DNA from 3 places in the Pseudokineococcus sp. 5B2Z-1 genome. Region 3 is predicted to be linked to each of the others. Evidence: riboswitches for the same ligand, from Rfam matches in the RefSeq annotation. Region 3 holds a riboswitch; each other region holds the start of a gene.
What was found. Region 3 has a riboswitch for S-adenosylmethionine ahead of WDV85_RS03910 (aminotransferase class V-fold PLP-dependent enzyme). Riboswitches for the same ligand answer to the same signal wherever they lie in the genome.
Positions count from the first base shown of each region.

Region 1: linked by a shared signal. The riboswitch ahead of metX (homoserine O-acetyltransferase MetX) and the one ahead of WDV85_RS03910 (aminotransferase class V-fold PLP-dependent enzyme) in region 3 are both predicted to bind S-adenosylmethionine.
Region 2: linked by a shared signal. The riboswitch ahead of WDV85_RS04990 (bifunctional o-acetylhomoserine/o-acetylserine sulfhydrylase) and the one ahead of WDV85_RS03910 (aminotransferase class V-fold PLP-dependent enzyme) in region 3 are both predicted to bind S-adenosylmethionine.

Region 1 covers NZ_JBBHZG010000011.1:21,715-24,974, forward strand. Annotated here, with positions in the region: gene WDV85_RS16870 (DUF4192 family protein) at 1-717, shown strand, start outside; SAM riboswitch class IV at 815-926, shown strand; gene metX (homoserine O-acetyltransferase MetX) at 1,201-2,382, shown strand; gene WDV85_RS16880 (NUDIX domain-containing protein) at 2,379-2,876, opposite strand; gene WDV85_RS16885 (universal stress protein) at 3,017-3,260, shown strand, end outside.
Region 2 covers NZ_JBBHZG010000002.1:172,670-175,929, reverse strand. Annotated here, with positions in the region: gene rsgA (ribosome small subunit-dependent GTPase A) at 1-361, opposite strand, end outside; gene WDV85_RS04990 (bifunctional o-acetylhomoserine/o-acetylserine sulfhydrylase) at 670-2,088, opposite strand; SAM riboswitch class IV at 2,117-2,232, opposite strand; gene WDV85_RS04985 (SdrD B-like domain-containing protein) at 2,478-3,260, shown strand, end outside.
Region 3 covers NZ_JBBHZG010000001.1:935,727-938,986, forward strand. Annotated here, with positions in the region: gene WDV85_RS03910 (aminotransferase class V-fold PLP-dependent enzyme) at 1-1,137, opposite strand, end outside; SAM riboswitch class IV at 1,170-1,282, opposite strand; gene WDV85_RS03915 (fluoride efflux transporter FluC) at 1,609-1,995, opposite strand; gene WDV85_RS03920 (FluC/FEX family fluoride channel) at 1,992-2,426, opposite strand; gene WDV85_RS03925 (cupredoxin domain-containing protein) at 2,465-2,932, opposite strand; gene WDV85_RS03930 (ATP-binding protein) at 3,064-3,260, opposite strand, start outside.

The DNA of each region.
Region 1 (3,260 bases), on a different contig from region 3:
GGCTCCTCGCCCGCCGGCGCGCGCGAGCGCCTGCTCGACGACCTGCGGCCCGCGGGGGCCGAGGCGCGGCGCGACGCCGCCCGCAGCGCGGCCTCGGCCCGGCGCCGGGCGCGACGGGCCGCGGGGGAGCCCTCCCGCGCCGCCCGCGTGCGCGCCGAGGCCCTCGCCGGCCTGCGCGCCGCCGCCGAGGTCGAGCGGCTGGCCCACCTCGCCCGCGAGGAGGGCGGCCGCGGCGGGGGCGCCGACGAGCTCCACGACCCCGCGCTGCTCGGGCGCCTGGCCGCCGCCCTGCGCGACCCCTGGCTGCGGGACGCCCTCCTGGTGAGCCTCGTCCCCGGCGCGGGCGACCTGCCCGAGCAGCTCGTGCTCACCGGCCCGGACGAGCGCGCCGAGGCGCTGCTGGAGACCGTCGTCGGCGACCCGGGGGGCGCCCGCGAGCCGGACCCGGCGCTGCTCGAGCCCACCTGCGCCGTCCTGGCGGCCGTGGTGCGCCACCTGCCGGGCGCGGCGGGTGCCGACGCGCTGGCGGCCCTGGCGTGGGCCGCCTGGTGGAGCGGTGACGGCGCCCGCGCCGTCTCGTGCGCCGAGCGCGCGCTGGAGGCGAGGGCGGGGACGCCGATGGCCGAGCTCGTCCTCGACCTCGTGGACGCCGGGGCGGCGCCCGCCTGGGTGCGGGCGCGACGCGACGCGGAGGTGGCCGGCGGGGCGGACGGGTGAGCTGCGGCCCGACCGCCCGCGCCGCCGGCGGTCCGCACGGTGGGACGCCGCGGCGGACGGTTGAGCGGCCTGACGCGCCGCGGGTACCGTCGAGCCAGGTCATGAGTCCCAGCGCCAAGCCCCGGCTCGCTGGGCGGCAACCCTCCTCCGCGGTGGGGTGCCCCGGGTGATGACCTGGCCCGTCGGAGCCCGGCGGGCAAGCGCGGGCCGGCGAGCACGGCCCCGGGTCCCGAGGAGACGACCGTGGGCAGCACGTCGACCACCACCCGCAGCGGCACGACGGCGGACGCCGGCACCGAGCCCGCCCCGGTCCGGGCGGCGTCCCGGCCCGTGCCGGCGGCCCGCTCGTCCCGCCCCGCGGCCCCCGGCGCCACCGCGGACCCGGGCTCCCGCGCCGAGCTGGTCCCCACCGACCTGGTCCGGGGCGATCGGGCCCCCGCCGACCTGTCCCGGGCGACGGGCGGGCCGGAGGGGGAGCCCGCGGTGCCCGCTCCGGGAGAGGTGGGGCCGCCGCCGGCCTCGGGGGCCTGGCGCCCGGGCGACCCCGTCGGCGGGCGCCGGTTCTGCGCCGTCGGCGACCTGCGCCTGGAGTCCGGCGAGGTCCTGCCCGACGTCGTCCTGGCCTACGAGACGTGGGGCGAGCCCGACGCCGACCGCGGCAACGTCGTCCTCGTCTGCCACGCCCTCACGGGGGACAGCCACGTCAGCGGCCCGGCGGGGGAGGGGCACCCCTCCCCGGGCTGGTGGGACGCGCTGGTCGGCCCGGGCCGGGCCCTGGACACGAGGCGCTGGTGCGTCGTCGCCGTCAACGTGCTGGGCGGCTGCCAGGGCAGCACCGGGCCGTCGTCGACCGCGCCCGACGGCCGGCCCTGGGGCAGCCGCTTCCCGGCCACGACCGTGCGCGACCAGGTGGCCGCCGAGGCGGCGCTGGCCGACGCCCTGGGCGTCAGCGCCTGGGCGCTCGTCCTGGGCGGCTCGATGGGCGGCATGCGGGCGCTCGAGTGGGCCGTCGACCGCCCCGAGCGGGTCCGTCGCCTCCTCGTGCTCGCCTCCTGCGCCGCGTCGAGCGCCGACCAGATCGCCTGGTCGGCGGCCCAGCTGGCCGCGGTCGAGGGCGATGCCGGCTGGGCGGGCGGCGACTACCACGGCGCCGCGGACGGCGAGGGCCCGCACCGCGGCCTCGGGGTCGCGCGGCGCATCGCCCACACGACCTACCGCAGCGCGGAGGAGCTCGGCGAGAGGTTCGGGCGGGCGGGGCAGCCGGGGGAGGACCCGTCCCGCGGCGGGCGCTACGCCGTCGAGTCCTACCTCGACCACCACGCCGACAAGCTGGTCCGGCGCTTCGACGCGGGCTCCTACGTCGTCCTCGTGCGGGCGATGAACGGCCACGACGTCGGGCGCGGCCGCGGCGGCGTCGCCGCGGCCCTGGGGCGCGTGACGGCGACGGCCACGGTCGCCGCGGTGAGCAGCGACCGCCTGTACCCGGTGCGCGACAGCGAGGTCCTCGCCGCCGCGCTGCCCGGGTCACCACCGGTCCGCGTCCTGGAGTCCCCGGCCGGCCACGACGGCTTCCTCGTCGAGGTCGAGGCCGTGGGCGCGCTCGTGCGCGAGCTGCTGGCCGCCCCGGGAGGGCCGACGGGCCTGGCGCCCCGGCCGGCGGGCTAGGCGCCCGGGCGCCCGTCGGCGGCCCAGGACCGCAGGCCGTCCCACGTCGTGGCGAGTCCCGGGTGCAGCGGCAGCGCGCCCACGTCCGCGAGGGCGACCCAGCGCACCTCGTCGGACTCGGCCGTCGCCGCGTGCGGGCGCACGTCCTCGGCGCCGCGCAGGCGCCCGAGCACGACGGTGTAGGTCCACCCCCCGAGGTCGGCGGTGACGCGGCGGTCGAGGACGTCGACGGCGCCCGCCGGGACGCCGGTCTCCTCCCAGGCCTCGCGCAGGGCGCCGGCGACGGCGTCCTCGTGGCTGTCGACGGCCCCGCCGGGCAGCCCCCACGTGCCCCCCAGGTGCGTCCACCCGGCCCGCAGCTGCAGCAGGGCGTGGGTGCGCCCCGCCGGGGCGCCGCCGGCGCCGTCGGCCAGCAGCAGCAGGCCCGCGGCGCCGTGGAGGCCCCAGCGGCGGGCGCCCGAGGCCGTCCGCACCCACCCGTCCCCGTCGCCCACGCGGCCACGCTACGGCGCCGCCGACCGGGCGGCGGGCCGGGTCGCGTCCGGTAGCGTCCTCCGGGCGCCCTCGCGCGGGCCCGGACCGGCGGGCACCGCGCCCGCGGGGGCGGTGCCCGGAGGAGCCCGAGGGAGGCCGCATGAGCGTCGTCGTGGGTTTCGCGCCGACCCGGGAGGGCCGCGCCGCCCTCGCCGCGGGCCTGGCCGAGGCGGTCCGCCGCGGGTCGCGCGTCGTCGTCGTCGACAACCGGCGCGCCGACCCCGACGACCCGGACCCGCGCGCGACGAGCACGGCGGCCCTCGAGGCGCTGCGCCCCGAGGTGGAGGAGGCGCTCGGCGCGGACGCCGGCGCGCCCGCGTACGAGCTGCGCCCCCTGACGCCCG
Region 2 (3,260 bases), on a different contig from region 3:
GTACGAGCGCCGTCGCCGGCGCGAGCCGCGCGACGACGGCGGGCCCCTCGTCGGCGTCGCGCGCCCACACCACCCAGTCGCCGGTGACGAGCGCGCCCTCGACCCCGGCCCGGCGCCCCGCGAGGGTCCGCGTCGCGGCGGCGACGGCCCCGTCCGCCGTCGCGAGGTGCGCACGGCCCCGGTCGACCCGGACGACGCGGGCGGCCCTCCGGTCGGCGCCGCCCGCGGCTCGTGCGGGGACGCCGTCCGCCGCCGCCCGCAGCAGCGCCGCCACCTGCGGGCCCAGGCCGAGGGCGGCGAGCGCGGGGGCGGTGAGGTCACCGTCGCGCAGGGCGGCGGGCTGCTCGGGCGAGGTGCTCATGGCGGGCGATGGTGCGCGGCGCCCGCGCTCGCCGTCACCCGCATTTCCACCGCACGTCGCTGCGGCCTTCCCACGACGGGCCTGCCCCCTGTGGGCGATGTGTGGCCATGTCGCCGTTGGCGACGCCCCACCAGGGGCGACATGGCCACACATCGCCCGACCTCCACGCCCGCAGGGCGACATGGCCACACATCGCCCCACCCGCGCGGTCTGGAGGGCGACATGGCCACACATCGCCCCACCGGCGCGGTCGCCAGGGACGACATGGCCACACGTCGCCCCTCCCCTGGAGGGGCGAGGCGCGGGGCTCAGGCGCCCTTGGCCGCGGTGAAGCCCTGGTCGAGGTCGGCGAGGATGTCGTCGAGGTGCTCGAGTCCCACCGACAGCCGCACGAGGCCCGGCGTCACGCCCGCCCTCTCCTGGTCGGCCGGGGACAGCTGGCTGTGCGTCGTCGACGCCGGGTGGATGACGAGGCTGCGCACGTCGCCGATGTTCGCCACGTGGCTGTGCAGCACGAGCCCCTCGACGAACCGCTTGCCCGCCTCGATCCCACCGGCGATCTCGAAGGACAGCACGCCGCCGGCTCCGCGCGGCGCGTACTTCTGCTGCCGTGCGTGCCACGGGCTGGACGGCAGGCCCGCGTACTGGACGCGCTCGACCTCGTCGCGCGCCTCGAGCCACTCGGCGACCGCCTGGGCGTTGGCGACGTGGCGCTCCACCCGCAGGCTGAGCGTCTCGATGCCCTGCCCGAGGAGGAAGGCGTTGAACGGCGAGATGGCCGGGCCGAGGTCGCGGAGCAGCTGCACGCGCGCCTTGAGGACGTAGGCGAGGTTGGCGCCGAGCGCGCCGCCGACGCCGAGGTCCCGCGCGTAGACGAGCCCGTGGTAGCTCTCGTCGGGTGAGTTGAAGCCCGGGAACCGGTCGGGGTGCTGGGCGTAGTCGAAGGTGCCGCCGTCGACGACCACGCCGCCGATGGCCGTCCCGTGCCCGCCGAGGTACTTCGTCGCCGAGTGCACGACGACGTCCGCGCCCCACTCCAGCGGCCGCAGCAGGTACGGCGTCGCCACCGTCGCGTCGACGACGAGCGGCACGCCCACCTCGTGCGCGACGCCGGCCACGCCCTCGACGTCGAGGACGTCGCCGCGCGGGTTGGGGATGGCCTCGCCGTAGAAGACCTTGGTGTTCGGCCGCACCGCGGCGCGCCAGGAGTCGAGGTCGTCGGGGTCCTCGACGAAGGTCGTCGTCACGCCGAGCTTGGGCAGCGTGTACCTGAGGAGGTTCACCGTGCCGCCGTAGAGGCTGGGGCTCGCGACGACGTGGTCGCCCGCCTCCGCGACGTTGAGGATCGCGAGGGTCTCCGCCGACTGGCCCGACGCCACGAGCAGCGCGCCGACGCCGCCCTCGAGGTCGGCGATGCGGCGCTCGACGGCGTCCGTCGTCGGGTTGGTGATGCGCGTGTAGATGTTGCCGAGCTCGGACAGCGCGAAGAGGTTCGCCGCCTGCTCGGTGTCGCGGAAGGCGAACGACGTCGTCTGGTGGATCGGCAGCGCCCGTGAACCGGTGCTCGGGTCGGGCGCCGAGCCCGCGTGAATCTGGCGGGTCTCGAAGGACCAGCCGCCCGGGGCGGGCTCGGCGACGCCGTGCGTCACCGGCTCCGCCGCGTCGGCGCCGTCGACGGGCGTCGACGGCGTGGGGCGGTCGGCAGGAGGGGTCTGCGAGGAGGACATGCTGCTCCCAGGGCCGGGGGCTCGCTCGAGCCCGCGCTTGCCGGCGCCCGGACGGGCGGCGGCCCGGTCATCACCCGGGGCACCCCGCCGCAGGAGGAGGGTTGCCGGCCAGCGAGCCGGGGCTTCGCGCTGGCGCTCATGACCTGCGACGAGGGTAGGACGCGCCCGCCGCGCCGCGGGACGTGCGTCTCGCTCCTCGGACGACCCCCGTGCCGATCGGGTGGCGGCACCCCGCCCGTGCGCGGAGCCCGACATCTGCGTGCGCCTGGGCGTGCGCTTTGACGCCGCCTTGACGGCCCCCCGCGACGCTGCGCCCGGCGCCGCAGGTGCGCCCGCGCCCGCCGCCGGCCACCCGCCGACGACGGCCGCCCGCGACGCAGGGGGTGCACGTGGCTCGGCAGGAGACGCTGGTCCGGCGGGAGACGCCGGTCGGACGCGACGCGCTGCTCTGGGCGGGGCGCCTGGTGGTGCTCGCGCTGGCGTGCGCGGCGCTGCCGCGCATGCTCGGCGAGGGCACGGCCACGGCCGCCCCCGCGGTGCCGCTCGTCGTCGCCGCCGCGCTCGCCGCGGCGGCGCTCGTGCGCCCCACCGGCGCCCGCGTCCTCGACGCGACCGCGCGCGGCCTCGCCGCCGCAGCCGGCTCCTCGGCCGTCGCCGTCGCCCTCCGGCTCGCGACCGCCGCCTCCGCGGCGGAGGTCACCCCCGGCCTCGCCGGGCTGCCGGTGCAGGCCGCCCTCCTCCTGCTGCTCACCCCGCTCGTCCTGGCCGCCGGCCCCTCCCCGCGCTCTGGCCGGCAGCGGGGCGGCCGCCCGGCAGCCGCAGACCCCGCCGGCACCCCCCTCGCCGGCCCTCGACGTCGCGCGGCCCGCCGGGCGGTCGCCGTCACCGCCGCCGTCGTCGCCGCGAGCGGCCTGCTCGTCGCCCCGGCGTGGTCGGCCGCGCGGACGGCGCCCGACGTCGCCACCTGCGGCCCGGGCGAGCAGCAGCGCACGTACGAGGTCGCCGCGGCGACCGTCGACATCCCCTTCAACCGCTGGGGCACCACGCTGCGCAGCGGCCGCGTCTTCGTCCTCGAGCAGGACCGGGCCGCCGTGGAGAACTGGTGGCGCCCGCTCGCGGACGACCCGGCCGACGACCCGGCCGCCAACCGGCGCCTGCGCCCGCGGCCCCTC
Region 3 (3,260 bases):
GCCCGCCAGGCCGTCCACGAGGCGCTCCCGCAGGGCCCGCTCGTGCGCCTCGAGCGCGCCGCCGGCGAGCGCCTGCAGCGCGTCGCAGGCCGCGGCGAGCGCGGCGACGCCGAGGACGTTGGGCGTGCCGCCCTCGTGCCGGGCGGGCGCGGCGGCCCAGCGGACGTCGTCGACGCCGACCTCGGCGACCGCGCCGCCGCCGGCCAGGTAGGGCGTGCCGTCGTCGAGCCAGTCGCGGCGCCCGACGAGCGCGCCCGCGCCGAAGGGCGCGTAGAGCTTGTGGCCGGAGAGGGCCACCCAGTCGACGCCGTCGCGGGCCACGTCGACCGCCCGGTGCGGGGCGAGCTGGGCGGCGTCGACGGCGAGGCGGGCCCCGGCGGCGTGCGCGAGGTCGGCGATCCGGCGCAGCGGCAGCTCCTCCCCCGTGACGTTGCTCGCGCCCGTGACGGCGACGAGCGACGTCGGCTCGGCGGCCAGGGCGTCTGCGAGGACGGCCAGCGTCCCTTCGAGGGTCGGGGCGGCCTCGACGACGCGCGAGGTCACGCCCCGGTGGCCCTGCGTGCGCCACGGCAGGAGATTGGCGTGGTGCTCGAGGTCGAGGACGAGCACCGAGCCGCCGTCGGGCACGCAGCCGGCGAGGACGGCGAGGGCGTCGGTCGTGCTCCGGGTCCAGACGACGACGTCGTCCGCGCGGGCCCCGACGAAGCCGCCGACGACGTCGCGCGCCCCCTCGAGGACGGCCGTGCTCACCTGCGAGGCGTACCCGGCGCCGCGGTGGACGCTGGCGTACAGCGGCAGGACGCGCTCGACGTGGTCGGCGACCCAGCACAGCGCGGGCGCGCTGGCCGCGACGTCGAGGTTGGCGTAGCGCGCGGTGCCACCGGTCACGAGGGGCACCTGCTCCTCGCCGCCGACGACGGGCAGCAGCGGCTCGTCGCCCGGCGCGGGCGCGGTGCGGGCGCGGGGCACCGCCGGCCCTGACGACCCCGACGGGGCGCCCGCCTCCTCGCGAGTCGAGGCGGGGGGCGGCACGACGGCGAGGCGCCGGGCGGGCGGGGCCGCTGCCGCAGCTCGGTCGACGGCCCGGTCGAGGGCCCGGTCGAGGGCGCGGTCAGCGAGGACGGGGTGCGTGCTCATAGGGGTCTCCTGCGGCGTCCACCGGACCCGGAGGTCCGCGCTTGCCGCACCAGGACCGGTGCGGCCAGGTCCTCACCCGGGGCACCCCACCGCGGAGGAGGGTTGCCGGCCAGCGAGCCGGGGCTTGTCGCTGGCGCTCTTGACCTGCCGAGGACGCTAGGGCACCCACCGCTGGCCGCACCACCCCTCGGGACGGGCGTCCCGCCATCCGGGACGCCGCACCGCGCCGTCACCCGGTCGGCCCCGTCGGAGGCGGCCTCCTATGCGCTGCGCGGGGTGAGCCCCACCTCCCCCCGGGCCCCCTGCGAAGGTGACGCCCCCTTCACCCCTGCCCCCCCCCCCACGACGCGAAGGTGACGCCCCCTTCACCCCTGGGGCTCCTCCCCACGCGAAGGTGACGCCTCCTTCACCCCCGGCCCGTCGGGAGCGAGTCGTCGCCCGTCCGCCCTCTGAGCACCTCGGGGCCCACCCTCAGAGGGCGCGGCCGAGGGCCAGGCCGAGCGCGGCCGCGAGGGCGCTGACGACGACGGTGGCGGCGGCCGCCGCGGCGGCGGCACCGACGCGGCGCTGCTCGAGCAGTCGCAGCACCTCGACGACGGCGGTGCCGAAGGTGGTGAAGCCGCCGCAGAAGCCGGTGGCGAGCACAGCCGCCGCGGCGGCGTCGGACGCCGGCGCGGCGGGTCCGCCCAGCAGCCCGGTGACGAGGCCGATGAGCAGCGAGCCGAGCACGTTGACGACCGCGGTGCCCCACGGCAGCCGGCCGCCGAGCCGGGTGCGCACCTCCCCGTCGACGACGACGCGCGCGACGGCGCCCACCCCGCCGGCGAGGGCGACGAGCACGACGACCGACCCGCTCACGAGCGCCGCCCCCGGGGCCAGCGGGCGGCCAGCGCGACGCCCGCGGCGGCGGCCGCGACGCCCACGACGAGCGTCGTCGCCGCGTAGGCGACGGCGAGCGCGGGGGCGCCCGCCTCGCCCAGCCGCACCGTCTCGAGCGCGAGCGCGCTCGTCGTCGTGAGCCCGCCGAGCAGGCCCGAGCCCAGGACGACGCGCAGGGCGCGCCGGCGCCCGACGTCGGGCCCGGCGCGCACCAGCGCCTCGAGCAGGGCTCCCAGCAGGAGGGCGCCGACGGCGTTGACGAGCAGCGTCCCCCACGGCCAGCCGCTGGCCTCGTGCGGGAGCGCCCGCCCCGCGGCCCAGCGCAGCGCCGTGCCGGCGGACCCGCCGAGCAGGACCCCCAGGAGCAGGGACGGGGACCGGTGCGCCGGGCGCGCGTCGGGCTCGCTCACGCGGCACCGGGCGCCGGGCGGGGGCGGGGCACGTCGGCTCAGACGTCGGTGACGGTGAACTCCCCGACCATGCTCGGGTGGGGGTCGCAGCGGTAGACGTAGTCGCCGGGCTGGAGAGAGACCCGCCACTGCGTCGTCGTGGTCTCCGGGACCGTCGTCGACTCGTCGACACCGGGACCCTCGAGGTGGACGTTGTGCGAGGTGGCCGGGTCGTCCACCTCGACGACGTAGTCGCCCGCCGCCAGCTCGGTGACCTCCTGGCCGCTCGCGTCGACGAGGGAGATGACGTACGCCTCCGGGTCGTCGGGGGTGCCCACGGAGGCGGTGAGGACGGGGACGGACGCGTCCGCCGCCGCCCCGCCCTCGGTCGTCGCCCCTCCCGCGGACGAGGTCGCGGCGGACGACGGCTCGGCGGCGGGCGCACCCGACGGCTCCGACGCGTCGTCGCCGCAGCCGGCGGTCGCGAGGACCAGCAGCGCGGCGAGGGCCAGGGCGGGTGCGCGCACGGCGACCTCCGTGTCGGTCGGGGCCGCGCGGGAGCGCGGCGCCGGGCGCCCGCCCGGCGCGACGAGCATCCCCCACCCCCCGCCGCGCCGTCCCGCCGGGGCCCGGGACCGGGACCGGGACCAGGACCCCTTCAGCGCGCGCCGGCCCGGCGGACGACCTCGTCGAGGTACCGGCGACGGACGACGGCGTGGCGCTCGAGACCGCCGGTCGTCAGCAGCCCCCCGGCCGCCGCCAGAACCTCGGCGGCCTCCACCGCGGCTCGGTAGGCGACCGCGTCGGCGACGACGCCGGGCGCGACCCGCAGGTGCAGGGAGACGCGCTCCTCGC